2 regions of the Verrucosispora sp. FIM060022 genome follow, and region 1 is predicted to be linked to the other one. Evidence: predicted binding sites of a transcription regulator. Region 1 holds the regulator's gene; the other holds the start of a gene.

Evidence for each region. Region 1 encodes HrcA, which represses chaperone genes, less so after heat shock. Its sites were predicted from a motif close to GGTTNGCACNCTCNNNNNGAGNGTGCNAACC; they were not measured.
Region 2: a site for HrcA is predicted at 12,371-12,401, ahead of groES (co-chaperone GroES). Genes of this name have one in related genera too.

The regions. Positions count from the first base shown of each region.
Region 1 is NZ_RQIV01000010.1:41,673-56,151, forward strand. Features, by position in the region: gene EG812_RS23405 (phosphotransferase family protein) at 1-148, opposite strand, end outside; gene EG812_RS23410 (DUF4240 domain-containing protein) at 304-837, shown strand; gene lepA (translation elongation factor 4) at 932-2,809, shown strand; gene EG812_RS23420 (GlsB/YeaQ/YmgE family stress response membrane protein) at 3,033-3,320, shown strand; gene EG812_RS23425 (phytanoyl-CoA dioxygenase family protein) at 3,503-4,408, opposite strand; gene EG812_RS23430 (hypothetical protein) at 4,628-5,491, opposite strand; gene EG812_RS23435 (enoyl-CoA hydratase-related protein) at 5,609-6,397, opposite strand; gene hemW (radical SAM family heme chaperone HemW) at 6,418-7,641, shown strand; gene EG812_RS23445 (DUF4870 domain-containing protein) at 7,649-8,230, opposite strand; gene hrcA (heat-inducible transcriptional repressor HrcA) at 8,438-9,460, shown strand; gene dnaJ (molecular chaperone DnaJ) at 9,534-10,679, shown strand; gene EG812_RS23460 (16S rRNA (uracil(1498)-N(3))-methyltransferase) at 10,690-11,424, shown strand; gene EG812_RS23465 (SDR family NAD(P)-dependent oxidoreductase) at 11,447-12,208, opposite strand; gene EG812_RS23470 (histidine triad nucleotide-binding protein) at 12,303-12,662, shown strand; gene EG812_RS23475 (serine hydrolase domain-containing protein) at 12,659-14,047, shown strand; partial or broken gene EG812_RS29745 (PhoH family protein) at 14,234-14,479, shown strand, end outside.
Region 2 is NZ_RQIV01000002.1:274,818-289,296, reverse strand. Features, by position in the region: gene EG812_RS07840 (hypothetical protein) at 1-220, shown strand, start outside; partial or broken gene EG812_RS29915 (uracil-DNA glycosylase) at 266-358, shown strand; gene EG812_RS07830 (glycoside hydrolase family 11 protein) at 675-1,835, shown strand; partial or broken gene EG812_RS30240 (tRNA (adenosine(37)-N6)-threonylcarbamoyltransferase complex dimerization subunit type 1 TsaB) at 2,079-2,189, shown strand; gene rimI (ribosomal protein S18-alanine N-acetyltransferase) at 2,192-2,644, shown strand; gene EG812_RS07815 (hypothetical protein) at 2,706-2,960, shown strand; gene EG812_RS07810 (copper resistance CopC/CopD family protein) at 3,016-4,671, opposite strand; gene EG812_RS07805 (DUF4142 domain-containing protein) at 4,681-5,418, opposite strand; gene EG812_RS07800 (ROK family transcriptional regulator) at 5,567-6,748, opposite strand; gene EG812_RS07795 (sugar ABC transporter permease) at 6,777-8,036, opposite strand; gene EG812_RS07790 (ATP-binding cassette domain-containing protein) at 8,033-8,851, opposite strand; gene EG812_RS07785 (sugar ABC transporter substrate-binding protein) at 8,953-10,050, opposite strand; gene ybaK (Cys-tRNA(Pro) deacylase) at 10,413-10,889, opposite strand; gene EG812_RS07775 (THUMP-like domain-containing protein) at 10,900-12,204, opposite strand; gene groES (co-chaperone GroES) at 12,541-12,849, shown strand; gene groL (chaperonin GroEL) at 12,920-14,479, shown strand, end outside.

The DNA.
Region 1 (14,479 bases):
TGAAGCCGGCGGTGGCGACCCGGGCCTCGACCACCGGCGCGCCGAGGCGGGCCGACAACGCGGCCCGGACCGCCGCCGGCAGGGCCGCCCAGCCGGGCCGCTGGGCGGTGGCGTGGTACGACACGGGCGACGCAGGCGGGTTGCTCACCCCACCATGCTGCCCGGTGGCAGCGCCACCGCACGCCCGGCTGCCGAGGGGCACGGCGCGACCGGCCAGCGCGTCCGGGGAGCGACCACGCAAGGGCGACCATCACCGCGCGTGCCGTGCGGTGGTGGTCGCGGCGTCTGCCAGACTGCCAGGCCATGAGGACCGACGAGTTCTGGCAGTTGATCGACAGCGCCCGGTCCGGTGGGGGAGAGCCGGACGCCATCGCCGCTCGGGCGGTCGCGCTGCTCGCCGCCCGCGATCCCGAGGAGATCATCGGGTACGCCCGCCACCAGCGGCGTGTCCTCACCGCCTCCTATCGGGTCGACCTCTGGGGTGCGGCGTACCTGATCAACGGCGGTGCCTCCGACGACGGCTTCGAGTACTTCCGGGGCTGGCTGATGACCCAGGGCCGGGAGGTCTTCGCCCGTGCGGTGGCCGATCCGGACTCGCTGGCCGACCTGCCGCGCGTGCGGTCCGCCTCGCTCAGCGGCGAGGAGTTCGAGTGCGAGGACATGCTGGCGGTGCCGTGGGACGCGTACCGCAAGGCGACCGCGACCGAACTCCCCACCGACCGGGAATCGCCGCCGGTGCCCGACCTGAACGACTTCTGGGACTTCGACGACGCCGACGAGGCCCGGCGTCGGTTGCCCAAGCTCGCGGCCCTCTTCGTGGAGCCGCCGCAGGAGTGACGGACGCCCGGCCGACGCGCGGCGGGGACGTGGGAGCATAGAGGGGGCCGGCACGAGCCGGCCTGCTCACGTCAGCCGACCAGAACGGACCGCTGTGCCACCGACGCTCGATACCGGCGCGAACGCTCCTGGTGCCACCGACCCGGCGCGGATCAGGAACTTCTGCATCATCGCCCACATCGACCATGGGAAGTCGACCCTGGCCGACCGGATGTTGCAGCTCACCGGAGTGGTCGACCCTCGGCAGATGCGTGCGCAGTACCTCGACCGGATGGACATCGAGCGCGAGCGCGGCATCACCATCAAGAGCCAGGCCGTACGCATGCCGTGGACCATCCGCGATGGTGAGCGGGCCGGCGAGCAGGCCGTGCTCAACATGATCGACACTCCGGGGCACGTGGACTTCACCTACGAGGTGTCCCGCTCGCTGGCCGCCTGCGAGGGCGCGATCCTGCTGGTCGACGCCGCCCAGGGCATCGAGGCGCAGACCCTGGCGAACCTCTACCTCGCCCTCGAGAACGACCTGCACATCATCCCGGTGCTCAACAAGATCGACCTGCCGGCCGCCCAGCCGGAGAAGTACGCCGAGGAACTCGCCCACCTGATCGGCGGTGACCCGGCGGACTGCATCAAGGTCTCCGGCAAGACCGGTGAGGGTGTGCCGTACCTGCTCGACGAGATCGTCCGGCAGTTCGTCCCGCCGGTCGGTGACGCCGACGCGCCGGCCCGCGCGATGATCTTCGACTCGGTGTACGACGTCTACCGGGGCGTGGTCACCTACGTCCGGGTGATCGACGGGCGGATCAGCGCCCGCGACCGGATCAAGATGATGTCCACCGGCGCGGTGCACGAGTTGCTGGAGATCGGCGTCATCTCGCCGGAGATGGTGAAGTCCGAGGCGCTCGGCGTCGGCGAGGTCGGCTACCTGATCACCGGGGTGAAGGACGTCCGCCAGTCCCGGGTCGGTGACACGGTCACCATCAACGGGCGCCCGGCGGCCGAGCCGCTCGGCGGCTACAAGGACCCGAAGCCGATGGTCTACTCGGGCCTCTACCCGATCGACGGCTCGGACTACCCGGCCCTGCGTGACGCACTGGACAAGCTCAAGCTCAACGACGCCGCGCTGACCTACGAGCCGGAGACCTCCGGTGCGCTCGGCTTCGGGTTCCGCTGCGGCTTCCTCGGCCTGCTGCACCTGGAGATCATCGGGGAGCGGCTGGAGCGGGAGTTCAACCTGGATCTGATCTCCACCGCGCCGAACGTGGTCTACCGGGCCATCTCCGAGGACGGCCAGGAGGTCGTGGTCACCAACCCGAGCGAGTACCCCACCGGCAAGATCGCCGAGGTGTACGAGCCGACGGTGCGGGCCAGCGTGCTGACCCCGAACGACTACGTCGGTGCGGTGATGGAGCTGTGCCAGAGCCGTCGGGGCAGCCTGCTCGGCATGGAGTACCTCTCCGCCGACCGGGTGGAACTGCGCTACACGCTGCCGCTGGCGGAGATCATCTTCGACTTCTTCGACCAGCTCAAGAGCCGCACCAAGGGCTACGCCTCGCTGGACTACGAGCCCACCGACGAGCAGGCGTCCGACCTGGTGAAGGTCGACATCCTGCTGCACGGCGAGCCGGTGGACGCGTTCAGTGCCATCGTGCACAAGGACAAGGCGTACGCCTACGGCACCACGATCGCCGCGAAGCTGCGCAACCTGATCCCGCGCCAGCAGTTCGAGGTGCCGATCCAGGCCGCCATCGGCAGCCGGGTCATCGCCCGGGAGACCATCCGGGCGATCCGCAAGGACGTGCTCGCCAAGTGCTACGGCGGTGACATCAGCCGCAAGCGCAAGCTGCTGGAGAAGCAGAAGGAAGGCAAGAAGCGGATGAAGATGGTGGGCCGGGTGGAGGTCCCGCAGGAGGCCTTCATCGCCGCGCTCTCCTCCGACTCCGGGGACGGGAAGCCCACCGGCAAGAAGTAGCCCCCTCGGGTGCGGTAGTCGTTTCGCCGCAATGGCGGTCACCAGGCAATCCGGTGACCGCCATTGCGGCGAAACCGTGTTGACCCACGGGTACGGGCAGGGCGGTGAGACCGGTGGACTGTCGACCGGCATAGGTCGGTTTGAGTTCTTCGCGGGTCGGGCATTAGGCGGTCACGACAGGAAAACCACAAATGTGGATCGTCTTTTGTGAAGGAGAGCGACCATGGAGCTCACCGTCTGGGGCATCATCACCGCGCTGATCGTCGGTCTGATCGTCGGCGCACTGGGCCGCCTGGTGGTGCCGGGCCGTCAGCCCATGCCGATCTGGCTGCACATGCTCATCGGTGTCGGTGCCGCGCTGCTCGGTACCGTGATCGCCCGCGCCTCCGGCTTCGCCGAGACCGCCGGCATCGACTGGCGGGAGCTGATGCTCCAGGTGCTGCTGGCCGCCATCGCGGTCGCGCTGGTCGCCGGGGTCGGCCGCAGTCGCCGGGGCGTCACCCACCGGTAACCGCTGATCACGAGAAAGGCACCCGACCATTCAGGTCGGGTGCCTTTCTTTGCCGTGCGCTTCGCCACCCGCGTTGCTCTCATCAGCGCCGGTGCGGCGGTGTGTGCCGCGAGGTGCTGCCGGGTGTTAAGAAGGGCACCTTTTAGTACGCGAGGCGTTAATAAGGGGCCCTTCCTTACACCTCAGCGGAGCCAGGGGATGTTGCGGTTGAGCAGGCCGCGCTGCTTGAGTTCCTTGCGCAGCGGGATCTCGTCGTCGATGTAGCCGTCCCAGTTGATGCCCCAGTAGTTCGCGGTGTGGGTGCCCTCACCGCAGAGCTGGCGCTGCACCGGCGTGCGGTTGTTCCACCACTCGCCGTTCTTGTCGATGTGCAGCTCGTCGAGGGGACGGATCCACCGGTAGGTGTAGCCGACGAAGAGCATCTTGCGGGTGATGTTCGACAGGTTCGTCGACCGCGAGTGCCACTGGCGGCGGTCGAAGATGAAGGCGTCGCCCGGGTTGGCGGTGATCTCGACGGTGCCCTCCGGGTCCGGGTTGTGCACCGTGGTGTCCGCCGGACGCGGCAGCGAGTTCCACAGGTGGCTGCCCGGGATGACCTTGGTCGCGCCGCGGCCGGTCTCCGACAGGTCGGAGAGCACGTAGGCGACCTTCAGCGAGAACATCGGCCGGGGCAGGTTCGGGTCCATCGTCTCCGGGTCGGAGTTCTGCCGGTACCCGTCCTGGTGCCACCCCCAGTACGGCTTCTCCGGCTCCAGCGCCGGTGGAGTCACGTCGAGGTGGTTGTGGTGCGAGTAGATGTTCCACCCGGCCAGGCCCCACATGTACGGGAAGGCGATCGGGTGGGTGAGCAGATCGCCGAAGAGCTCGTCGCGCTCAAGGAAGCCCAGCAGGTGCAGGGTGCCGTCCTTGGTCGTGTTGCCCTTGGCCTTCTCCTCGGCGTACACCCGGTCGACCGCGGCTTCGAGGGCCGCCCGGTGGTCCTCGGTCAGGACGTTGCGCAGCAGGAGAAAGCCCTGCTCGTGGAACTCCTTGCGGTCGACGTCACTGATCGGTTCATAGCCGGTGCGGTCGCCGTAGTCGAAAGCCACGTCGTACCCCTCCCCAAGAGGTGAAACCATTTCTGGCACAGGTGGCCGATCGTAACGCGCCGTGGCATCGGCCGCCGGACCGCCCGTATCGATCCCGGCGATGATGACGACGCACCGCAGTGACGCGACTACCTGCAGTCACTCAGAGTGGCAATGCTGGGCTATTGATAACGGAATGCCGGTTTTTGCGGTTACTGCGGGTAAGGAGATCGGGGTCTGTCAGGCGTCCGCGAATACCTCGGCGACGACCTCGGCATGCTCCCGCGAACCGTCACCGACCCGGCTCCACGAACCACCCCGGTTGGTCCACTCCAGGTCGCCGAAGCGCACCCGTTTCACCCCGTGATCGTTGGCGTGGGCGACCAGCCAGTGCGCGTACCGCCAACCATCGAGTTGGTTCGCCGCGGTGACCGTGAGCCCGGTCAGATGCGCCGTGGTCGCCGAGGCGGTCAACCCCCAGTCGAGGTGGAGACCCTGGGTCAGCGCGGTGGCGGCAGCCTCACCCCGCATCGCCGGATCGCCGCCGAAGGTGCAGACCACCGCACCCGTGGCGTGGCCGAGCAGCGCGCGGGCGAGCACCTCCGACTCGTCGGCCCACTTCTCGTACGCCTCGGGGAAGGCGGACCGCTGCACCTTCTGCGCCGCGTCGGTGACCCGCATGTCCTGCCAGCCGCGCACCTTCTTCAGCGCGGCGTAGAACCGGTCGGCCGCGTACCGGGGATCGCGGATCTTCTCGGGGGTGCCCCAGCCCTGGCTCGGTCGCTGCTGGAACAGGCCGACCGAGTCGCGGTCGCCGCCGGCCAGGTTGCGCAGCCCGGACTCCTGGTAGGCGGTGGCGAGCGCCACCACCACGGCCCGGTCGGGAAGCTCGTGCTGGATGCCGATGGCCGCGATGGTCGCCGCGTTGGCCATCTGATGAGCGTCGAGGGTCACCTTCCCGTCGGCCTGCACCGTGCAGGCCCGGCTGGCCAACGGCAGCCGTAGCCGCTCTCCCACCTGCCGCATGCCGAGCACGATGCCGATCACGGCGACCAGCACGACGACCAGGAAACCACCCACGACCACCCGAGTTCGCACCCACACCTCCCGTACGACGTCCGCCGAAAGCGTACGTCCCTCAGCGCCCGACCTGGGTCGTCCGACCAGTTCCACCGCAAGCGATCCGCGTCGGGACGGAAGTTCCCCGATAGCGGCCGATCCTCACCTGTCGAGTTCGGCGACCCAGCGCGGCGGACGCTTCTCCCGGAACGCGGTGACCCCCTCGATGCCGTCGCTGGACAGGAAGTAGCGGGTGGACAGGGTGCTGAGGTCCGCAAGGTCGGCGCGCAGCTCGGTGGCGGGCGGACGGCGCAGCAGTTCCTTCGCCCCGGCCAGCGCCGACGGGGCGCCCCGCACCAGCGAGTCGAGGTAGCGCTGCACCGCGGCGTCCAACTCCTCGGCCGGCACCGCGGCGGTGACCAGACCGATCTGCGCCGCCCGCCGGCCGTCGAAGGTGTCACCGGTCAGGTACAGCTCGGCCGCCGCCCGAGGGTGCAACCGGGGCAGCACGGTCGCCGAGATAACCGCGGGGATCACCCCGATGCGTACCTCGGTGAAGGCGAAGGTGGCCTCGGCGGCGCAGATCGCCAGGTCGGCCGCCGCGATCAGGCCCAGACCACCGGCTCGGGCCGGGCCGGCGACCCGGGCCAGCACCGGCTTCGGGCACTGCCAGACCGCCGCGAGCACGTCACCCAGCATCCCGGCGGGCACCGTCCCACTGGCGTACGCCGCTGCCGTCTCCTTCAGGTCCGCCCCGGAACAGAAGACCGGGCCGGTGTGGTCCAGCACGATCACCCGGACCGTGTCGTCGGCGACCGCGGCGTCCAGCCCGGCCAGCAGTTGGGTCATCAACGGCGTGGAGAGGGCGTTGCGGTTGGGTGGGCTGTCCAGGGTGAGGGTGCTCACCCCGCGGGCCGTGGTGACCCGTACCAGCGCGTCGGGAGAGGTCATGGGAGGGCACACTAGTGGCCATGCCCGGCGTCCTTCCAGCAGGCGAACCCGTCCCGACCGACGGGTCGTTGCCCGCCTCCGCCCGAGCGAGCGTCGGTGACCAGGGCTTCGGTGTGTACGTGCACGTGCCCTTCTGCGCCAGTCGGTGCGGCTACTGCGACTTCAACACCTACACGGCGCAGGAGTTGGGCGGCGGCGCGAGCCGGGACAGCTACGCCGACACCGTGCTGGCCGAGTTGGCGCTCGCCGCGCGGGTGCTGGGCGACCGTCCGCCCCGTCGGGTGGAGACCGTCTTCGTCGGCGGTGGGACCCCCACCCTGCTGCCCGCCGACGACCTGGCCCGCATCCTCGACGCCGTCGACCGCACCTGGGGACTGGCCGCCGACGCCGAGGTGACCACCGAGGCCAACCCGGAGTCGGTCACCCCCGCCTCCCTCAAGGAGTTGCGGGCCGCCGGCTACACCCGGATCTCGCTGGGCATGCAGTCGGCCGCCCCCGGGGTGCTCGCCGTGCTCGACCGCCGACACAGCGCCGGCCGGGCCACGGCCGCCGCGCTGGAGGCCCGCGACGCCGGATTCGACCACGTCAACCTGGATCTGATCTACGGCACGCCGGGGGAGCGGCCGGAGGACTTCGCCGCCTCGCTGGACCAGGTCGTGGCGGCGGGCGTCGACCACGTCAGCGCGTACGCCCTGATCGTCGAGGACGGCACCCGGCTGGCCGCCCGGATGCGTCGCGGTGAGCTGCCGTACCCGGACGACGACGTCGCCGCGGACCGCTACCTGGCCGCCGAGGCCGCCCTCGACGCGGCCGGCTTCTCCTGGTACGAGGTGTCCAACTGGGCCCGTACGCCGTCGGGCCGGTGCCGGCACAACCTGCTCTACTGGACCGGCGGCGACTGGTGGGGTCTCGGTCCGGGGGCACACAGCCACGTCGGCGGGGTGCGCTGGTGGAACGTCAAACACCCCACGGCGTACGCCCAACGCCTGGCCGCCGGCCGGTCACCCGGCCTGGCGCGGGAGGTGCTGACCGCCGACGAGGCCCGGATGGAGGAGGTCATGCTCCGGCTGCGGCTGGCCGAGGGCCTGCCGCTGGACGTCCTCGACGACGCCGGGCGCGCGGCTGCGGCGCGGGCGGTGGCCGACGGCCTGCTGGCCGCTCCCGCCCACGCGGCCGGCCGCGGGGTGCTGACCCTGCGCGGCCGGCTGCTCGCCGACGCCGTGGTGCGTGACCTGCTGCCCTAGCTGCCGATCAGCCCTTTATGAAGGAGAAGCTCATCGGGTACCGGTAGAGGACGCCTTCGTTGGCCTTGACCCCGCCGATGATGCCGAAGATCAACGGCACGAGCCAGACCAGCATCGGGACGAAGAAGAGAATGCCGCAGGTGATCGCGGTGAGCACCCAGCTCAGCAGCCCGACGACCGCCCAGGTGAGCTGGAAGTTCAGGGCCGCGACGGCGTGCGCCCGGACGACCGGGGACTGCTGCCCGCGGGTCATGTTCGCGATCAGCGGCGCCACCCAGCCGAGCAGGCCGCCACCGAAGACCACGCCGAGCGGGCCGCCGAAGTGGGCGATCAGGGCCCACGTCTTGTCTTCGTTGGTGCCGTAGCCGCCACCGGGCGCGCCGTAGCCGCCGGTCGGGTAGCCGACACCGGGCGGAGGGTAACCACCGGGCGGCGGATAACCACCCGGCGGTGGGTAGCCGGCCGACGGAGGCTGGTCACCGGGCGGCGGGTAGCCGCCGGGCGGGGGATATCCGCCCTGGCCAGACGATCCGGAAACGGGAGCCGTGGGATCGTCGCCGAAACTCGGGGGACGAGGTGGTTCAGTCATGGGGCTCACGGTAGGTGCCAGCGGCAATGACGCACCATAGCGACACCGGCGAGTGTCAAGTCTCCGATCGGACTGCGGACAACTCCGTTTTCTTGATCATCGCGCTGCGGGGGGCCTCGACGTAGACTGGCACTCGCTACAGTCGAGTGCCAGGGCGTCCGCCGACGGTGGGTGACGCTCGACACTGACCTGCGACAGGAGGTGGAGATGGGTCTCGACGACCGCAAGCTCGCCGTACTGCGGGCGATTGTCGAGGACTACGTCGCCACCCAGGAGCCGGTCGGCAGCAAGGCCCTGGTCGAGCGGCACCAGCTCGGTGTCTCGCCGGCCACCGTCAGAAACGACATGGCCGTGCTTGAGGAAGAGGGCTACATCCGGCAGCCGCACACCAGCGCCGGTCGAGTGCCCACCGACCGCGGCTACCGGCTCTTCGTCGACCGGTTGAGCCGGGTCAAGCCGCTCAGCCCGGCCGAACGCCGGGCGATCGAGCGCTTCCTGGCCGGCGCAGTCGACCTCGACGACGTGGTGCACCGCACCGTCCGGCTGCTGGCACAGCTGACCCGGCAGGTCGCCGTGGTGCAGTACCCCAGCCTGGCCCGGTCCCGCGTACGGCATCTGGAGCTGGTGCCGATCTCCACCACCCGGCTGATGCTCGTCGTGATAGCCGACACCGGGCGGGTCGAGCAGCGGCTGGTCGAGCTGCCCGCCCCGATCCACGCCGACGACGTGCTGGATCTCCGCCGGACGGTCAACGAGAAGCTGGTCGGCATCCAGTTGTCGGAGACCCCACCGCTGGTGCAGACCCTCATCGACGAGTGCGTCCCGCATCTGCGTGGTGCCATGACCACCCTGTCCACCGTGCTGCTGGAGACACTTGTCGAGCGGCACGAGGAGCGGATCGCGCTGGCCGGCACCGCCAACCTCGCCCGCGGCGGTCTCCTGGACTTCCAGGGTTCCCTGCGGCCGATCCTCGAAGCCCTCGAGGAGGAGGTCGTGCTGCTCAAACTCATCGGCGAGGTGGAGCCGAGCACGCTACGGGTACGCATCGGTGACGAGAACGAGATCGACAACTTGCGGGCGGCCTCCGTGGTCAGCACCGGCTACGGCCCGGGCGCGACCATCGTCGGGGGGATGGGCGTGCTGGGGCCGACCCGGATGGACTACCCCGGGACCATCGCCACGGTGAGGGCCGTGGCACGCTACGTGGGCGAGCTGCTGGCCCAGAACTGATCAGTCAGGGCCGACGGTGGGCTGCCGCCGCCGACCGGCGTAACGCGAGACGAACACGAGGACACGGAACGCAGTGGCCAGGGACTACTACGGCATTCTCGGCGTCAGCCGGGGCGCCTCCGATGACGAGATCAAGCGCGCGTACCGCAAGCTCGCGCGGCAATTCCACCCGGACGTGAATCCGGATCCGGAGGCACAGGAGAAGTTCAAGGACATCAACGCCGCGTACGAGGTCCTCTCGGACGATCGGAAACGGCAGATCGTCGACCTCGGTGGCGACCCGTTGGCCCCGGGCGGTGGCGGTGCCGGTGGCCCGGGCGGGCCCGGCGGCGCCGGTCCGTTCGTCGGCTTCCAGGACATCATGGACGCCTTCTTCGGCGGGGCCACCGGTGCCGGCCGGGGACCGCGACCGCGTACCCGCCCCGGTGCCGACGCGATCCTGCGGCTGGAACTGGACCTGCAGGAGACCGCCTTCGGGGTGGAGGCGCCGATCACCGTGGACACTGCGGTGCTCTGCACCACCTGCTCCGGTGCGGGCACCGCCGCCGGCACCCACCTGGCCACCTGCGAGGCGTGCGGTGGCCGCGGCGAGGTGCAGTCGGTGCAGCGCACCTTCCTCGGTCAGGTGGTCTCCGCCCGGCCGTGCACGGTCTGCCAGGGCTACGGCACCACCATCCCGAGCCCCTGCCCGACCTGCGCCGGTGACGGCCGGGTCCGGACCCGCCGGTCGCTGACCGTCAAGATCCCGGCCGGGGTGGAGGACGGCATGCGGATCCGGCTGGCCCAGCAGGGCGAGGTCGGCCCGGGCGGTGGCACCGCCGGTGACCTCTACGTCGAGATCCACGAGCGGCCGCACGACGTCTTCTCCCGCAAGGGCGACGACCTGCACTGCCGGGTCACCGTGCCGATGACCGCCGCGGCGCTCGGCACCCGACTGACCATCAAGACGCTCGACAGCGAGGAGCCGGTCGACGTCAAGGCGGGCACCCAACCCGGCAGCACGCTGCGGCTGCGGGCCCGGGGCGTACCCCATCTGCGGGGCACCGGTCGTGGTGACCTCTACGTCCACCTCGACGTGCGTACCCCGACCAAGCTCGACGCCGACCAGGAGCGGATGCTGCGCGACTTCGCCAAGACCCGCGGCGAGGAGGTCGCCGAGCTGACCAAGCAGGGCGGCTTCTTCTCCCGGATGCGCGACGCCTTCAACGGTCACGGCTGACCGACGTCCCGTGTCCGCTCCGCTGTTCCTGGTCGAGTCGCTGCCCACCGCCGACACGATGGTGCTCGACGGCCCCGAGGGGCACCACGCCGCCACCGTGCAACGGCTACGGGTCGGCGAGGAACTGCTGCTCGGCGACGGCCGGGGCGGCACGGCCGCCGCCGTGGTCAGCGCCGTCGGCCGGGGCACCCTGGACATCGAGATCACCAGCCGGGGGTACGTCGACGCGGCGAACCCCCGGCTGGTGGTGGTGCAGGGCATCGCCAAGGGCGACCGGGGGGAACTGGCCGTACAGGCGATGACCGAAGCGGGAGTGGACGAGATCGTCCCCTGGGCGGCCGGCCGGTCGGTCGCGCAGTGGCGAGGGGACCGGGGCGTACGGGCCCGGGACAAGTGGGTGGCCACGGCCCGCGAGGCGGCGAAGCAGGCCCGCCGGGCGTGGCTGCCCGTGGTGGCGGGCGCGCCGGACGAGCCCACCGCATCGGTGGCCCGACGCATCTCCGGCGCCGCCGCCGGCTACGTCCTGCACGAGGAGGCGACCGACCGGCTGACCACCGTCGAGTTGCCCGACCAGGGCGAGATCGTGCTGGTGGTCGGCCCCGAGGGCGGCATCACCCCGGCCGAGCTGGCAACCTTCCAGCAGGCCGGCGCACACCCGGTCCGCCTCGGACCCTCGGTGCTGCGCACCTCCACCGCCGGCGTGGCCGCCCTGGCCGTCCTCGCCACCCGCCTCCTGCGCTGGTAGAACCCGCTGTCGGCCTGCTGCGTCAGGTGCGCAGGTAGGAGGCACCGTTGAGGTCGATGATGGTGCCGGAGGCCCATTCCGCCTCGGGGCTGGCCAGCCAGTGCACGGCGGCGGCGATCTCCTCGGGCCGGGCCACCCGGTCGAACGGGCTCTGTGCCCGGATGGCGTCGCCGCGCGGCGCCTTCAGGTGCTCGTTGGTCATGTCCGTCTCGACGAAGCCGGGCGCGACCGTGGCCACCGCGATGCCGTACGGCGCCAGGGCCACCGCCAACGACTGGGCCATCGCGTTGAGACCGGCTTTGCTGGCGCCGTACGCCGGGTTGGTCGGCTCGCCGCGGAACGCGCCGCGCGAGGAGACGTTGACGATTCGCCCACCTCGCGTGCGCATGTGCTGGGCGGCGCACCAGGCGGCGTTGGCCGCCCCGAACAGGTTGGTGTCGCAGACCTCGCGCCAACGTTGCCGCCACTGCTCGTAGCTGCTGTCGAAGACGGGGTGCGGCGGGTCGGCCGGCCCGAACACGCCGGCGTTGTTGACAAGTACGTCGAGCCCGTCGAGGCGGTCGGCGGCCTCGTCGACCATCGCCCGTACCGCGTCGGGGTCGGCGAGGTCGGCGCGGACCACCACATGGCCCGTGCCCGGCAGCTCGGCCCGCAGCTGCTCGGCCAGGTCGGCCGAGTCGCGGTGGTGGATCGCCACCCGGTCGCCGGAGGCGGCGAACGCCTGCACCACCGCCCGCCCGATGCCACGTGAACCGCCCGTGACCAGCACTGCCCGTCCTGCCATGGGCGACATCCTGCCGTACCTGCTCGGTGGTGTTAACAAGGGGCCCTTGCTCTACCTGAGGCGTTAAGCAGGGGCCCTTCCTTACACTGCCCGGGTGAGTACTGACTGTCTGTTCTGCCGGATCGTCGCCGGGGAGATCCCGGCCACGGTGGTCCGCGAGACCCCCACCACGCTCGCCTTCCGGGACATCGACCCGAAGGCGCCGGTGCACGTGCTGGTCATCCCCAAGGAGCACTACGCCGACGTGGCCACCCTCGGCCAGGGTGACCCGGCGTTGGCCGGTGAGGTGCTCGCCACGGCCGCCGCGGTGGCCGAGGACGAGGGGCTGCTCGGCGACGGCTTCCGGCTGATGTTCAACACCGGCCCGTACGGTGGCCAGGAGGTCTTCCACGCGCACGCGCACGTGCTGGGTGGTGCGCCGCTCGGACCGATGCTGGCCCGGAGCATGGCGTGAGTTCGGCCGCCGGCCGTACCGCAGCCGCCCAGCACCTCGAACGGCTGGTGCGGCGGGTCCAGGCGCAGGCTCGGGTGCCGGCGGTCTCGGCCGCCGTGCACCGGGCCGACCGGGCGCTGTGGACGTGCACGGTCGGCGGCACCGGCAACGACACCGCGCTTGACGAACAGACCCGGTTCCGGATCGGGTCGGTGACCAAGACCTTCACCGCCGTACTGGTCATGCAGTGTCGCGACGACGGGCTGCTCGACCTCGACGATCGGTTGGACCGGCACCTCGACCTGCCGGCGCACGGCGAGTTGACCGTACGCCGGCTGCTGTCGCACACCGCGGGCCTGCAACGCGAGCCGTACGGCGACGTCTGGGACACGCTTCAGGTGCCCGACGTCGACCGGCTGGTCGCCGAACTGGACCGGGCCGAGCGGGTGTTGCCGCCCGGCCGGCGGTTCCACTACTCCAACCTCGGCATGGCGCTGCTCGGCCGGCTGGTCGGGCAGGTACGCGCAAGCACCTGGGCCGAGGTGCTGACCGAGCGGGTGCTGACTCCGCTCGGACTGACCAGCACCACGGTTTCGCCAGGCCCCCGGGCGGCCACCGGTTACCTGGTCGACGCGTACTCCGACGAGGCGCATGCGGAGCCGCCGAGCGACTTCGGTGCCGTCGGCCCGGCCGCCCAGCTCTGGAGCACGGCCACCGACATGGCGCGCTGGGCTGCCTTCCTGGCCGACCCGGCGGCGATGGACGCGACCGGCCGGGTACTCAGCCCGACCACCTGTGAGGAGATGCGCTGGCCGGTCACGGTCACCGACGAGGCGCTCTGGAACGCCGGGTTCGGCCTCGGCCTGATCCTGGTGCCGCAGGGCGACCGGGTGGTGCACGTCGGGCACGACGGCGCCATGCCCGGGTTCCTGGCCGGGGCGTACGGCCGCCGGGGCGGCGAGGGCACACCTGCCGCCTTCGGGGCTGCCGTGCTGGGCTCCTCGGGCACCTCGGCGGAGCTGCTGGAGCTGCCGCACCGGCTGCTCGCCGCCGCCGCCGAACACGACCCGGCCGAGATCACCCCGTGGCGACCCGGCGAGCCGGCCCCCGCCCAGCTGCGTGGGCTGCTCGGCCGCTGGTGGGGCGAGGGTTTCCAGTACGTGTTCAGTTGGCGGGACGCGACCCTGCAGGCCCGGGGCGCGGACGATCCGCCGGGCAAGCCGCCGGCGGTCTTCGCGCCGCTACCGGATCGGCCGGACGTGTTCCGTACGGTCGCCGGGCGGGAGGTCGGCGAGTTGCTCCGGCTGACCCGCGACAGCGACGGGGTGGTGGTCCGGATGCACTGGGCGACCTACCGGTTCACCCGGCACCAGGAGGCCTTCGACGGGTACGACTTCCGGGCCTGACCCGCCCGGACCGCCACGCCTTTTGTGCCGGTTCGTCCGCTCGTGTACGCCTGTATCGTGCCAGCGGAATTGGGCAGCGTGTCCGCGCGGGCGACCCGATACGATGGAGGTAACGTCAGCACGCCGTGGCGCCACGCCCGGCACCGAGATCGAGAGCAGGTGGCGCAGGGCCCCTTGGCCCGACCTATGACCGGCACCCCACCTCCCGGCCCACCCCGGGTGCAGACCAGGATCACCGTCCCCGACTCGAAGATCATGGTGAACCTGCTCGGCGCGGGTGACGAGATCCTGCGACTGGTCGAGCGCTCGGTGAACAGCGACGTGCACGTACGGGGCAACGAGATCACCATCACCGGCGCGCCCGCCGACAATGCCCTCGCCGAGCGGATCTTCAGCGAGCTGCTCGAACTCATCGAGAAAGGCGAGACCCTG
Region 2 (14,479 bases), on a different contig from region 1:
GCACGAGTCCAAGTGGTTCAACGGCGCCACGGTCGAGTACCCGGCACCCTTCGGCGCCGACTGCGTGAACAGCTCGATGAGCTTCCTGGGCTGGCTGAACCTCACCGACTACTCGCTGCGGGTGTACGAGGGCGCCAACTGCACCGGGATCAGCTACTACGTGCCGAGTGGTGACCTGCACAACGTGCAGGCTCCGCTGAGCAGCTTCAAGGTCGTCTGACCTCGGCGCGCCCACGACCGACGGCGCCGTGTTCCGTGCGAACACGGCGCCGTCGGCAGTCGGCCGTTCAGCGTCGCCAGTTAGGCGCTCGCCGACGCCGGCCTGCCCACAATCGACTGGGAACGGTCGGCTGGCTGAGCCGTGTGCTCCTCCCTCCACACTGCCCGCACCTACCAGGTGATGGCAGCCGCCTGGTAGTTCCGGAAGTGCCGGTAGGACAACATTTCTTGACTGGCGTCGATATTTGGATAACGATATCGAAGTCATAGATGCTGGCTAACTTCTTCAGTCTGGGGGTCAGTGGCGACGCGAAGTAGCAGTGGAGCACCCATACAACCGACAGTCCGGAATTCATACACCCAAGGCGCAGCATCGACGCGCGGTGACCGTCCCTCGACCACACACACCCCGTCGATTACGCCACGCCGTCTCTCTCAAGGAGAAGCACACCACCATGAACGAAGTCCCCACTCACCGTAAGAGTCGCCGACGCGGCCGCCTCAGGATGCTGGCTGCCGCCGCCTTCGCCGCAGTGCTGGCCACCACCGGCACCATCGCGATCTCGGCCGGCACCGCCCACGCCGAGGCCGACCGGCAGGTCTGCTCGAACACGGAAGGCACCCACAACGGGTTCTTCTTCTCGTTCTGGAAGGACAGCGGCGACGCCTGCATGGTGTTGCGCGAGAACGGCCGCTACTCCAGCTCGTGGAGCAGGAGCACCAACAACTGGGTCGGTGGCAAGGGCTGGAACCCCGGAACCCGCCGCACGATCACCTACTCGGGCAGCTACAACCCGGGCAACAACAACAGCTATCTCGCCCTGTACGGCTGGACCCGTAACCCGCTTGTCGAGTACTACATCGTCGAGAACTTCGGCAGCTACAACCCGAGCAGCGGCGCCACCCGGCTCGGCAGCATCACCACCGACGGCGGCACCTACGACATCCTGCGCAGCCAGCGGGTCAACCAGCCCTCGATCGACGGCACCGCGACGTTCTACCAGTACTGGAGCGTCCGGCAGCAGAAGCGCAGTAGCGGCACCATCACCACCGCCAACCACTTCGACGCCTGGGCCCGCGTTGGCCTGAACCTGGGCAACCACTACTACCAGATCATGGCCACCGAGGGTTACCAGAGCCAGGGAAGCTCGGACATCACCGTCTCGGAAGGCGGCACCCCCGGCCCCGGCCCGACCAACCCGACCAACCCGACCACCCCGCCGCCCAGTGGCGGTAGCGGCCAGATGATCGTCGGTCAGCAGTCCGGCCGGTGCCTGGACGTGCCGAACTCGAGCACCAGCAACGGCACCCAGATCCAGTTGTATGACTGCTGGGGTGGCTCGAACCAGCGGTTCACCCACACCTCGAGCCGGCAGCTGACGGTGAACGGCAAGTGCCTGGATGCCGCGAATCAGGGCACCAGCAACGGTACGCGGGTGACCATCTACGACTGCCACGGCGGCGCGAACCAGCAGTGGAACATCAACTCCAACGGCACGATCACCGGAGTGCAGTCAGGGCTGTGCCTCGACGCCGGTGGCAGCGGTAACGGGGCGCTTCTCCAGCTGTACAGCTGCTGGGGTGGAGCCAACCAGCAGTGGAGCCGCCGCAACTGATCCGTCGCAACCGATCCATCACTACGGGGCCAGGCGCTGACGTGCCTGGCCCCGTTCCTCGTTGAGGACCACAGCAATATTGAGTATCGATTGCTCTGTGCAATCACAGCGCCGGTACCTGGTGCGACTGACGCCGTTCAATGTCCTGACCGCCCACCGTCATGGGTGCGGTGCGCGCGAGCGCTACGGCGATGGCGGGCGGGCGTCCAAGGGCCGGAGGCGATGCGGCTAGGCTGGGCCATTGTGCTCGTACTGGTGGTGGACAGTTCGACCCCGGCGGTGACTGCGGCGCTCGTCGAGGTCACCGCGAGAGGCGGTACGCCCCGGGCGGTCGCCGCGCGTAAGCCGGCCCGGCCGTGAGCCCGGTGCGGCTCGACCGGTTCCGCTGGTGGCACATCGACGAGGTGCTGACCATCGAGGCGGACCTCTTCGGTGCCGAGCAGTGGTCCGCCGCGATGTTCTGGAACGAACTGGCCCACGGGCACCACTACCGGATCGCGACCGACGACGACGGTGCGGTGCTCGGCTACGCCGGGCTGGCCGTCGCACCCCCCGACGAGGCGTGGGTGCAGAACATCGCGGTACGCCGGGACGCGCAACGCCGGGGGATCGGGCGGCTGCTGCTGGAGGCGCTGCTCGCCGAGGCGGCGCGGTGCGACCTACGGTCCGTGTTGCTGGAGGTCGCGGCGGACAACGCGCCGGCGCAGCGGCTCTACGCCGGCTACGGGTTCGAACCGATCGGCGTACGTCGTGGCTACTACCAACCGAGCAACACCGACGCGCTGGTGATGCGGCGCATCGAGGACTGAGACCGCCATGGCTGACGGCCATGCCGATGACCGGGGTCAGCGGCTGAGGAAGGACGGCGACGTGATCGTACGGATGTGGGAGGCGCGGGCCGAGCCGTACGGGCTCGCCGAGCTGATCACCTGGGTCTGCGACACGGCCCTACCCGAGTTCGAGCACGATCCGCTGCACGTTTCCAGCGAAGTCTTCTCCTCCACGGATCATCGGGTCGTGGTGATCTCCAAGTGGCGCAGCAACCCGCGCCCGCTGCCTGAGCCGCCGGTGATGCTGCTCGCCCGGCCACCGCACTCCTGGGACTTCACCCAGGTCGACCGCTGACGCCGGCAGGCGGTGGGCTGGGTCCAGCCCAGCCCAGCCCGAGCCCGGTGCGGGATCAGCGGATGGTCACCGTGGTGGTGGCGGTGGACCTGTCGATGTCGCTGGTCCGGGCGGCGATGCGCAGCGTCCAGTCACCGGCCACCGGAAAGTGAATCTCGGCGCTGCCGTGGTGCGGCTCCAGCGCGAAGACCTCGACGGTGATCGGTTCGATGCCGGCCTCGGGTAGGGCCGCGGTGATCGTCCACTCGGCGACCGGCAACTCCTGCGCCTGCGGGGTGTAGACGTAGGCGTGCAGGCTGTTCGTGGTGCCGGCGGCGGCCGGGTAGATGTCGAACTGCAGCGTGAACAGGTCGGTGGTCAGCGACTGCGCGACGCCCTCGCGGGTGACCCCGGCGGCTGCCGTGCCGGCCGTACGGCCCGGCGGGGTCTGCACCAGCAACGCGGTCAGCGCCAGGACCACCGCGGTCACCGCGAGTTCGACGCCGGCAGCGCGGGCGACCCGTCGGGGCTGGGCTGCGGCGGCCCGTCGGCGGATCAGTCGCCGCTGCCCGGCGGCCACCGCCAGCACCACGGCCAGCAGCGCGGCCTTGGCACCGAGCAGCCGCCCGTACGCGCTGTCCAGCAGCGCCGACGGCCGGCCGAGTTCGATGGCGGCCTGGATCAGCCCGGCGGTCACCAGCCAGGCCACGGCCACCGTGGCCCATCGCGACCAGGCCGGCAGGATCCGGGCGAGGACCCGCTCGTGGGTGCCCCGCAGCAGGAACACGGTAAGCGCGAGCAGCCCGCCCAGCCACACGGTGATCCCGGCGACGTGCACGGTGGTGAGCACGATGCTCACCGCGGGGACCGGTGCGGCGACCGGATGCCCGGCCAGCGGCCAGGTGGTCAGCCCGGCCACCCCCACCACCGCGAGCGCACCGGTGCGAACGCGTCCGGCGGTGCCCCGGGTGACCGCCGGCAGCAGCGCCGCGGCGAGGCCGACAAGCGCCAGGCGTACGGCCAGCACCAGCCCGATGTCGCTGTCCGCGACCGCGCGCAGATCCGCCGGGGACAGCCGACCGACCGGTGCGCCGACCACCTGCGCCGCCTGACCGATCCAGGTGCCCACGGTGGCGGCGGCGACCAGTCCGAGCCCGACCAGCGCCAGCACCGTGGCAGCTCGCCGGGACCGCCGGCGGGGCCACATCGACGTGGCGAGCAGCGGCGGGCCGACGGCCAGCAGCAGGCCCAGGTAGCCGACGTACTTGGCCACCGGCACCAGGATTCCCGCCGGTGACCCGGCTCCGGCGTCGGCCGGCAGCGGTGGGGTGGCCGACGGGGCGCCGGCGGCGAAGGTGAAGCTGCCGGAGATCGGGTGACTGTCCGCGGAGACGACCCGGTAGCTGACCAGGTAGGTGCCGAGCGGTCGGTCCGCCGCCCGCAGCGCGATGCGCATGGTCCGGTCGCGGACCTCCGGGTCACCGACGTTGATCCGTTTGCCGTCCGGGGCGAGCACCTGCACCCGCCCGGGCACGACGGCGACCGGCTCGCTGAAGGTCACCAGCACCTCGCGCGGGGCGTAGCCCAGCACCTCGTCACGTTGCGGCGTGGTGGCGACCACGACGGCGTGCGCCGCCGCCGGGCCGGCCGCCCCCAGGACCGCGCCCAGGGTGGCGCAGCAGGTGGCCAGGACCAGCCCGAGCAGGACTCCGGCCCGGGTACGGGTGGGCATCGCGCGGGATCAGTTGCGGCGCAGCAGGCGGTAGCTGAGGAAGCCGCCGGTGCCGATGGCACCGAGGAAGACCACCCAGATCACCGTGTTGCTGATGCCGATCTGCGGACCGGTGTTGGCCGACGCGGCGGCGATCAGACCGTCGTTGCCCGGTGCGGGCAGGGCGGCCGGCGGCAGTTCGGCGTACCGGACCAGACCGGTGCTCTCCAGCATCAGCATGTGGTCGCCGACGAACTTGTTCGTGGCGTTGGCCAGGTCCCGGATGACGTCGTTGCGGGTGCTGGCCCGCACCGCGCTGACCACCGGGAAGATCTTGCCGTGGGCGACCCGGAGGCGGGTGACGAAGATCTGGTCGAAGCGGGCCCCGGTGGCGTCCTTCATCTCGGTCAGCCACTGCTGCTGTTCGGCGGTCGGCTGGTTGGGGATGGTGGCACCCAGCTTGTTGGCGGCCTCCACGGTCAGCCGGTCCAGTTCCTCGTGCTGCCGGGCGATCTCCGCGCCGATCTCCCGGACCACCCGGGACTGGCCCTTCTCGGCGGCCATCTGCCCGGCCGGCATCTCCCAGAGCCCGGCCAGCCGTACGCCGTCGAGCAGGGCCTGATCGGCGGCGGCGAGTTGCTGACCTGCGGGCGCGGCCAACGCCATCCCGGGCAGCACGACGAGGGCCGCGGCGATCGTGGTGAGCAGCACCGCCAACCGAGGGGACCGATTGCCCTGCCGGCGACGAGCGGAATCCAGCGATGCCATGTCTGCGGTGCCTCCTCGGTCGAGAACCGATCATCTGCCCGACGGGCGTCCGCACGCCGTTGGCCGCCCGTCCGCACACTGGTACGGATCGACCGGCCGATCAGTTCATCGCTCGCGAATCCACCTCACGGCGGTGCGTGCGGACAGCTCAGCCGACGTCGAGGGGGTCGGCGAGCAGCCGCTCGAAGGCCAGTTCGGCGGCGCCGATCAGCGGGGCGTCCGCGCCGAGCATGGGGGTGCGCAGGCGTACGTGCTCCAGGCAGGCGGGCAGCCCGTTGGAGTTGAGTCGGCTGCGTACCTGGGCGGCGGCGGCCAGGTACAGGTCACGCATCGTGCCACCGAAGATGACCATCTCCGGGTTGAAGATGTTGACCAGGTTGGCCACGCCGAAGCCCAGCCAGTCGCCGGCCTGGCGTACCGCCGTCTGGGCCCGGGCGTCGCCCCGGTCGGCGGCGTCGAAGACCGCCAGCAGCGCGTCGCGGCCCCGGGCGTCGGAGCGCCCGGCGGCGCGCAGCAGGCCGTGCTCGCCGATCTCGGTCTCCCAGCAGCCCCGGTTGCCGCACTCGCAGCGGGCCCCGTCCCGGGACACCACCATGTGACCGACCTCGCCGCTGTAGCCGCCGTGCCCGGTCAGCCGCCGGCCCCCGGCGATGATCCCGGCACCGACACCCACGTCCCCGTAGAGGTAGATGACGTTGTCGCAGCCGGCGGCGGTGCCCCGGGCGTGCTCGGCGAAGGCTGCCACGTCCGCCACGTTCCCGACGGTGACGGGCACCTCGACGCCGAGTTCGGCGCTGACCGCCGCCCCGATCGGCTCGTCCACCCAGCCGGTGGTCGGCCCGAGCCGGACCAGGCCGTCGTCGCGGCGCACCATGCCGCAGATCGCGATGCCGGCGCCGACGCAGACGGCATCGGCCGGCAACGCCTGCCGCATCTCCTTGACCGCCCCGGCCAGCAGCGGCGCGGCCTCCGCAGCGGAGAGACCGCGCGGCCGGTCCAGCTCCCGGCGGTCGAGCACCGCGCCGCCGAGGCCGACCCGCGCGGCCCGCAGCCGATCCACCTCGATGCTGTACGCGTACGCGAAGATCCGGTCCGACTCGGGCCGGACGACAAGCGACGGTCGTCCGGCCCGGCCGGTTTCCTTCGGCGCCCCCTCGGTCACCAGGCCGGCCGCGGCGAGGTCGGCGGTGAGCGCGCCGATGGTGCTCCGGTTCAACCCGAGCGCGTTTGTCAACTCGGCGCGGGTCGTCGCCCCGTGCAGGTGCACGTAACGCAGCAGCGCGCCGAGATTCTGCCGGCGGATCTCGTCCTGGCTGGGTCCTACGCGCATCGGGTGGTTACTACTTTCGGTGGTGCGTTCAGCGGTTTCCGGTGGCCGAAGCTCGTCGTCGGGACAGCGCGTCGACACTGGCCGCGAGCAACAGCACGACGCCGGTGACCACGTACTTGACGCCGGAGCTGTAGCCCATCAGACCCATCCCATTGTCGATCACGGCCACGACGGCGCCACCGAGAACCGCGTCCAGGATGCGTCCCTTGCCGCCGAAGAGGCTGGTGCCACCGATCACCGCTGCGCCCACGGCGTAGAGCAGCACGTTGCTGCCGCCGGTGTTCGGGTCCACGGAGTTGGCCCGGCTGGCCGCCACGATCCCGCCGACCGCGGCCATGGTCGAGCAGATCATGAAGGCCGAGATGCGGATCCGGTCGACGTTGATGCCGGCCCGGCGGGCGGCCTCCCGGTTGCCGCCGACCGCGTAGATGTGCCGGCCGTAGCTGGTGCGCTGGAGCACGAAAGTCAGGACCACCAGCAGTACGGCGACGATCGGCACCACGATCGGCACACCCTTGAGCGAGGTGATCAGCGTGTTGAGGCTGCGTTCCAGGTTGAGCACGTAGACGGCGAGGCCCAGGACGAGCGCCAGGGCGGCGATGCGACCCAGCACCACCGGGAACGGATCGTTGATCAGGTTCCGGGCGGCGCGGCTGCGGTAGCGGAGCAGTTGCACCACGGCGAATCCCGCGACCGCGATCGCGGCAAGCGTCCAGCCGAGCGCGACCGGCATGTTGCGGTTGACGATCGCCACCACCACCGGCTCGCGGACCGAGATGTTGCGGCCCTCCTTCATCAGCAGCAGCACCACGCCCTGGAAGGCGAGGAAGCCGGCGAGGGTGACCACGAACGAGGGGATGCCCACCTTGGCGACCAGGAAGCCGAGTGTGGTGCCGATGACCATGCCGGTGAGCAGGGCGGCGAGCACCGCGACGTACCAGGGGTAGCCCAGGACGGTGACCAGGTTGGCCAGCACCGCCGCGCAGACGCCGCTGGCGAAACCGGCCGACAGGTCGATCTCGCCGAGCAGCAGGACGAAGACCAGACCCATCGCGATCAGGGTCACCGCCGCGCCCTGGGTGAACAGGTTGGCGAAGTTGCCGGCGGTGAGGAACGACGGCCGCATGATCGAGAAGATGGTGCAGAGGACGAGCAGACCGGCGACCGCAGGCAGGGCGCCGATGTCTCCGCCGCGTACCCGCTGCCAGTAGTCGCGGACGTGGCTGCCGACGGTGGGTGCCGGTGCGACGGCGGCGGGGCCCTCCTTCGTGACGGCGGTGATGCTCATGAGACGCCTCCTGCGGTGCTGTCGGCCGGCGCCGCGCCGTTGCCGTTGACGCCCGGATCGGCGGCGAGTCCGAGCTCGCCGGAGCGGCCGGCGGTGATCAGCTCGACCACCTGGGCGTGGGTGATCTCTGTCGTCTTCACCTGGGCGACCATCTGGCCGAGGTAGAGCGCGGCGATGCGGTCGGAGACGGCGAAGACGTCGTTCATGTTGTGCGAGATGAGGACGACGGCCAGGCCGTTGTCGGCCAACCGTCGAACGAGTTCGAGGACCTGGGCGGTCTGCGCGACGCCGAGCGCGGCGGTCGGCTCGTCCAGGATCACCAGCTTGCTGTTCCAGAGCACCGCCTTGGCGATCGCCACGGTCTGGCGCTGCCCACCGGAGAGGCTGGAGACGTGCTGGCGCAGGGACTTGACGGTGCGTACGGAGAGCCCGGCAAGGGTCTCCGCGGCCATCTGTTCCATCGTCGGCTCGTCCAGGACGAGGCCGTTGCGCTTCTCCCGCCCGAGGAACATGTTCTGCACGATGTCGAGGTTGTCGCAGAGCGCGAGATCCTGGTAGACGACCTCGATGCCGAGCGAGGCGGCGTCGCGCGGACTGTTGATGGTCACCGGTCGGCCGTCGAAGATGAACTCGCCGGCGTCGACGGGATAGATGCCGCTGATGCACTTGACCAGGGTCGACTTGCCGGCGCCGTTGTCACCGACGAGGGCGGTGACCTCGCCCGGGTAGGCGGCGAAGGCGACGTCGCGCAGCACCTGGACGGGACCGAAACTCTTGTCGATCCCGCGTAGCTCCAGCAGTGGGTTCGCGGACACGGGGTTCTCCTTATTCCACGGAGGGAGATCGGGGCCCGTCCAGTGACGCCGCCCGGTACGGGGTAGCCGTACCGGGCGGCGTCACTCTGGCGGGGGACAGGTCAGCTGATGCCCGCGTCGGTGCAGAGCTTGGCGTAGTCGCCGGTGCAGACCTGCTCCTTGGTCACGTAGCCGTCGGCGATGACGTCCTTGACGTTCTCCTTGTAGATCGCCGCGGGGGTGAGCAGGACGGCGGGCACGTCACGGTTGCCCTCCGGGTCCCGGACCGTCTGACCGGTCTCCTTGCGCTCGCCCTTGGCCAGCGCGATGGCCAGCTCGGCGGCGGCGTCCGCCTCCTTCTTGACCGCCTTGTAGACCGTCATGCACTGGTCACCGGCGAGGATGTTCTGCAGCGCCTGCGGGTCGGCGTCCTGCCCGGTCACCGGGACCTTGCCGTTGAGGTTGTTCTTCTTCAGCACCGAGATGGCGGCGTTGCCGAGGCCGTCGTTCGCGGAGAGCACGCCGTCGATCTTGCCGCCGGTCTTGGTGAGCTGCTGCTCGAAGATGGTCGCGGCCTGCGTGTTGTCCCAGTCCGGCACGGAGTCGTCGGCGGCCTTGGTGTACTCGCCGGAGTCGAACTTCGGCTTGAGGACCGAGTCGTAGCCCTCCTTGAACAGGGTGGCGTTGTTGTCGGTCGGCGAGCCGTTGAGGTAGGCGATCGCCGGCTTCTCCACCTTCGCATCGGTGAGGCACTTGACCAGGCCCTCACCCTGGAGCTTGCCGACGGCCACGTTGTCGAAGCTGACGTAGTACTGCGCCGAGCCGCCGAGGGTCAGACGGTCGTAGTCGATGGTGGCGACACCCTGCGACTTGGCCTTGTCGAGGACGGCCTTACCGGTGCCGGAGTCCAGGTTGACGATCATCAGCACGGTGACCCCGTTGGTGATCATCTGGTCGGCGATGGTCTGGAAGGCGTTCTTGTCGCCCTGCGCGTTCTGGATGTCCGACTGGACGCCGGCCGCGTCGAACGCCTCCTTGAGGAACCTGCGGTCCGCGCTCTCCCAGCGGACCGAGGAGCTGCTGTCCGGCAGGATCACGCCGATCTTCGGGGTCTTGCCGGAGCCGCCGCCGGCCTGGTCGCCGGAATCGTCGCCGCAGGCCGTCAGGCTGCCGAGGGCGAGCACGCCCACAGCGCCGATGGCGAGGAAGCCCTTGCGCATGTGCAGGGTCCTTTCGAGAGTGGGAAGGTGTCGGTGTGTTGATGGTGTTCTTTTGTTGTGCCCGGCAACGTATTCCGCTGTCGGGCGTCGACACAAGGGCGCGCTGGGCGCTAATTTGTTGTCGGCAGTAACAATTCGGCAACGCCCATGAAGTGCTCGTGTCACCGCGGTGGCATCGGCAAGCTGAAATGCCTGGTCATACGCCTACATCGGCGGACGTGGCAGACAGCAGAGGGTGCACGCCCCGGCGCACCTTGGCCTCATCGGGCCAGGAGGTAGGGCGAATCGACACGGTTTCGGTGCAGTGCGGCTGACCTGCACTCCGGGGTCCCACCGTTGCGGAGCCACGGTGATGACCGAGGTCAGGTGGCGAGGGGTGCGGTCCGGGCGTCGGTGAGGGCGACCAGATCGGCCGGGGCCAGTTCGACCTGAAGGCCGCGCCGGCCCGCCGACACGTACACCGTGTCGTGCTCCAGGGCGGAGTCGTCGAGCACAGTGGGTAGCCGCTTACGCTGCCCCAGCGGGCTGATGCCGCCGCGTACGTAGCCGGTGGCGCGTTCGGCGGCGCCGCGTTCGGCAAGCGTGGCCCGCTTGCCACCGACGGCCGCGGCCAATGCCTTGAGGTCCAACTCGCCGGTCACCGGCACGATCGCCACGGTGAGAGCACCGTCCACCTCGGCGATCAGGGTCTTGAAGACCCGTCCAGGTGGTACGCCGATCGCGGCGGCCACCAACCCGCCGTAGTTCGGCGAATCCGCCGCGACATCGTAGGGATGGGTGCGATGGGTGATGCGGTGCTTCGTCAGCAGCACCATCGCCGGCGTACCCCGTCCCGTCATGTGCGCCAACCTAGCTGCGCCCCCGGTCCGAAGGCCAGACACTTTCCTGCCTCGACCCTCCGTGGCCCTTGCTGGTGACCGGCTGGCAGACCAGCACCGTCGGGGCGGCGGCGACCCGGGTCAGCACCAGGCTCGCCGGCTGGTCACCGGTCAGGCGCAGGTCGTGCCGGAGCCGTTCGGGTTCCAGCGCCGAGCCACGCTTGAGGATCTCCACCCGGCCGACCCGGCGCTCCCGCAGCAACGCCCGCAGTCGCTTCAGCGAGAACGGCAGCACGTCGGTCACCTCCAGGCAGCGGGCGTACGGCGTCGACGTCGGCGCGTCGGCGTAGAGGTAGGCGATGCTCGGGTCGGCCAGCGAGGCATCCAGGTCGGCGGCGAGTTCGGCGACCAGGTGGGCGCGGATCACCGCCGGGTCAGGGTCGTACAGGTAGCGGCGTACCGGCCCGACCGGTGCCTCCTGCCGTCCCGAGCCGACGAGTTGGTGGACGCTGGTTCCGTTGACGAGGTGATAAGAAGGGGCCCCTTTACTACCGGAGGCGTTAACAGGGGGCCCTTCCTTCAACACGGTCGCGCGGCGGGGGGTTTCGGCGAGCGGGCCGCACCAGAGTGCCGCCTCGACCAGGTTGCCGTCGACGCTCACCCACTCGGCCTCGGTGCCGGCGGGGATGAGGGCGTGGTCGAGACCGGGGGCGACCTTCACCACCGTCCGGGGCACCCGTTGCGCGAGCCCGGTGACGAAGTCCCACGGCGGCGAGTACGAGTTCGGGTCGAAGATCCGACGTCCGGTCCCGGCCCGGCGGCGCGCCGGGTCGCAGAAGACCGCCTCGACCCGGTTCACGTCGAACGCGGTCGCGTCCCCGCACTCGACGGTGAACAGCTCGGCCAGCCCGGTTGCCTGCGCGTTCGCCTCGGCCAGCGCGGCGGTGAGCGGGTCGGCCTCCACGCCGTACACCCGGATGCCGGCCTGGGCGGCGGCGAGCGCGTCGGCCCCCAGTCCGCAACCCAGGTCGGCCAGGCTGGTCACCCCGGCCTTGCGCAGCCGGCGCGCGCGGCGTCGCGCGACCACCCCTCGGGTGGCCTGTTCCAGGCCGGGCCGGGTGAAGAACATGCCGCTCGCCGCCGGCCCGAACTTGCCCGCCGCCCGGCGGCGCAGCTCCGCCTGGGTCAGCGCCGCCGCCGCCAACCCGGCGGGGATCCCGGCCGAGCGCAGCGCCGCCGCCGCGGCCAGCGGGTCACCGCCGGCCACCCGGGCCGCCGCCGCGAGCGCATCCGACCCCTCGGGCGTACGCAACGCCGCAAGCTGCTCCAGATCCACCCACCCATTGTCCCGACCCACCGACCACCCCATCCGCCCGGCCGGGTGTGATCGACACGGTTACGCCGCACGCCACCGGGCGGGCCGCTGGTGTCGGAAAGGTGTCGACACGAGAGGGGAGCGTTGGCACTCTCCTTGACGGAGTGCTAGCCGAGGAATAACCTGCGATTAGCACTCTCACCCTGAGGGTGCCAACCCTCGGGCCCTCGTGCCCGGGAGTTGAACGCCAGGCGGACCGGCACCCGCGACGACGGCCCCGCCCGGTGGCATGTGGCAGATTGACGCTGGTCGGTACGCCGACCGGTAACGAAACCAGTACCCCAGGAGGGTATGCCCGTGACTACCGCGACCAAGGTTGCGATCAAGCCGCTCGAGGACCGGATCCTGGTCCAGGCGAACGAGGCTGAGACCACCACTGCGTCGGGCATCGTGATTCCCGACACCGCCAAGGAGAAGCCGCAGGAGGGCACTGTCCTCGCTGTCGGCCCGGGTCGTTTCGACGACGACGGTGACCGGATCCCGATGGACGTCAAGGTCGGCGACACCGTCCTCTACTCGAAGTACGGCGGCACCGAGGTCAAGTACGCCGGCGAGGAGTACCTGGTGCTCTCCGCCCGCGACGTCCTCGCGATCATCGAGAAGTAAGCAACCGATCAGTGTCGTTGCCCCGGTCCGGCTCGCCGGGCCGGGGCAACGTCGCTTCGAAGGGACATACATGGCGAAGATCCTGAGCTTCTCGGATGACGCCCGGCACCAGCTGGAGCACGGTGTCAACGCGCTCGCGAACGCGGTCAAGGTCACGCTCGGGCCGCGCGGGCGCAACGTCGTCCTGGACAAGAAATTCGGTGCGCCGACGATCACCAACGATGGTGTGACCATCGCCAAGGAGATCGAGCTCACCAACCCGTACGAGAACCTCGGCGCGCAGCTGGTCAAGGAGGTGGCGACCAAGACCAACGACGTCGCCGGCGACGGGACCACCACCGCGACCGTGCTGGCCCAGGCGATGGTCCGCGAGGGCCTGCGCAACGTGACCGCGGGCGCCAACCCGGCGGGTCTCAAGCGCGGCATCGACGCCGCCGCGGCCAAGGTCTCCGAGGCGCTGCTCGGCAAGGCCGTCGAGGTCTCCGACAAGAAGTCCGTCGCGCACGTGGCGACGATCTCGGCGCAGGACTCCACCATCGGTGAGCTGATCGCCGAGGCGATGGAGCGGGTCGGCCGCGACGGTGTGATCACCGTCGAGGAGGGCTCGGCGCTGCAGACCGAACTGGACGTCACCGAGGGTCTCCAGTTCGACAAGGGCTTCATCTCGCCGAACTTCGTCACCGACGTGGAGGCGCAGGAGTCGGTCCTGGAGGACGCGTACATTCTGATCATGACGCAGAAGATCTCGGCGATCGAGGAGCTGCTGCCGCTGCTGGAGAAGGTCCTCCAGGACAACAAGCCGCTGCTGATCATCGCCGAGGACGTCGAGGGTCAGGCACTGTCCACCCTGGTGGTCAACTCGATCCGCAAGACCCTCAAGGTCTGCGCGGTCAAGGCGCCCGGCTTCGGTGACCGCCGCAAGGCGATGCTCCAGGACATGGCGATCCTGACCGGTGCCGAGCTGGTCGCCCCCGAGCTGGGCTACAAGCTCGACCAGGTCGGCCTGGAGGTGCTCGGCACCGCCCGGCGCATCGTGGTCGACAAGGAGAACACCACGATCGTCGACGGTGGTGGCCAGGCCGGCGAGGTCGCCGACCGGGTCGCCCAGATCCGCAAGGAGATCGAGGCTTCGGACTCCGACTGGGACCGGGAGAAGCTGGCCGAGCGGCTGGCCAAGCTCTCCGGTGGCATCGCCGTGGTCAAGGTCGGCGCGGCCACCGAGGTCGAGATGAAGGAGCGCAAGCACCGCATCGAGGACGCCATCGCCGCGACCAAGGCCGCGGTCGAGGAGGGTACGGTGCCCGGCGGTGGCGCCGCCCTGGCCCAGATCCTGTCGGTGCTCGACGACGACCTCGGCTTCACCGGTGACGAGAAGGTCGGCGTGTCGATCGTGCGCAAGGCGCTTGTCGAGCCGCTGCGCTGGATCGCCCAGAACGCCGGGCACGACGGGTACGTCGTGGTGCAGAAGGTCACCGAGGGCAAGTGGGGCCACGGCCTCGACGCTGCCATCGGCGACTACGTGGACCTGGCCGCGTCCGGCATCATCGACCCGGTGAAGGTGACCCGTAACGCGGTCACCAATGCCGCGTCCATCGCCGGCCTGCTGCTCACCACCGAGAGCCTCGTGGTG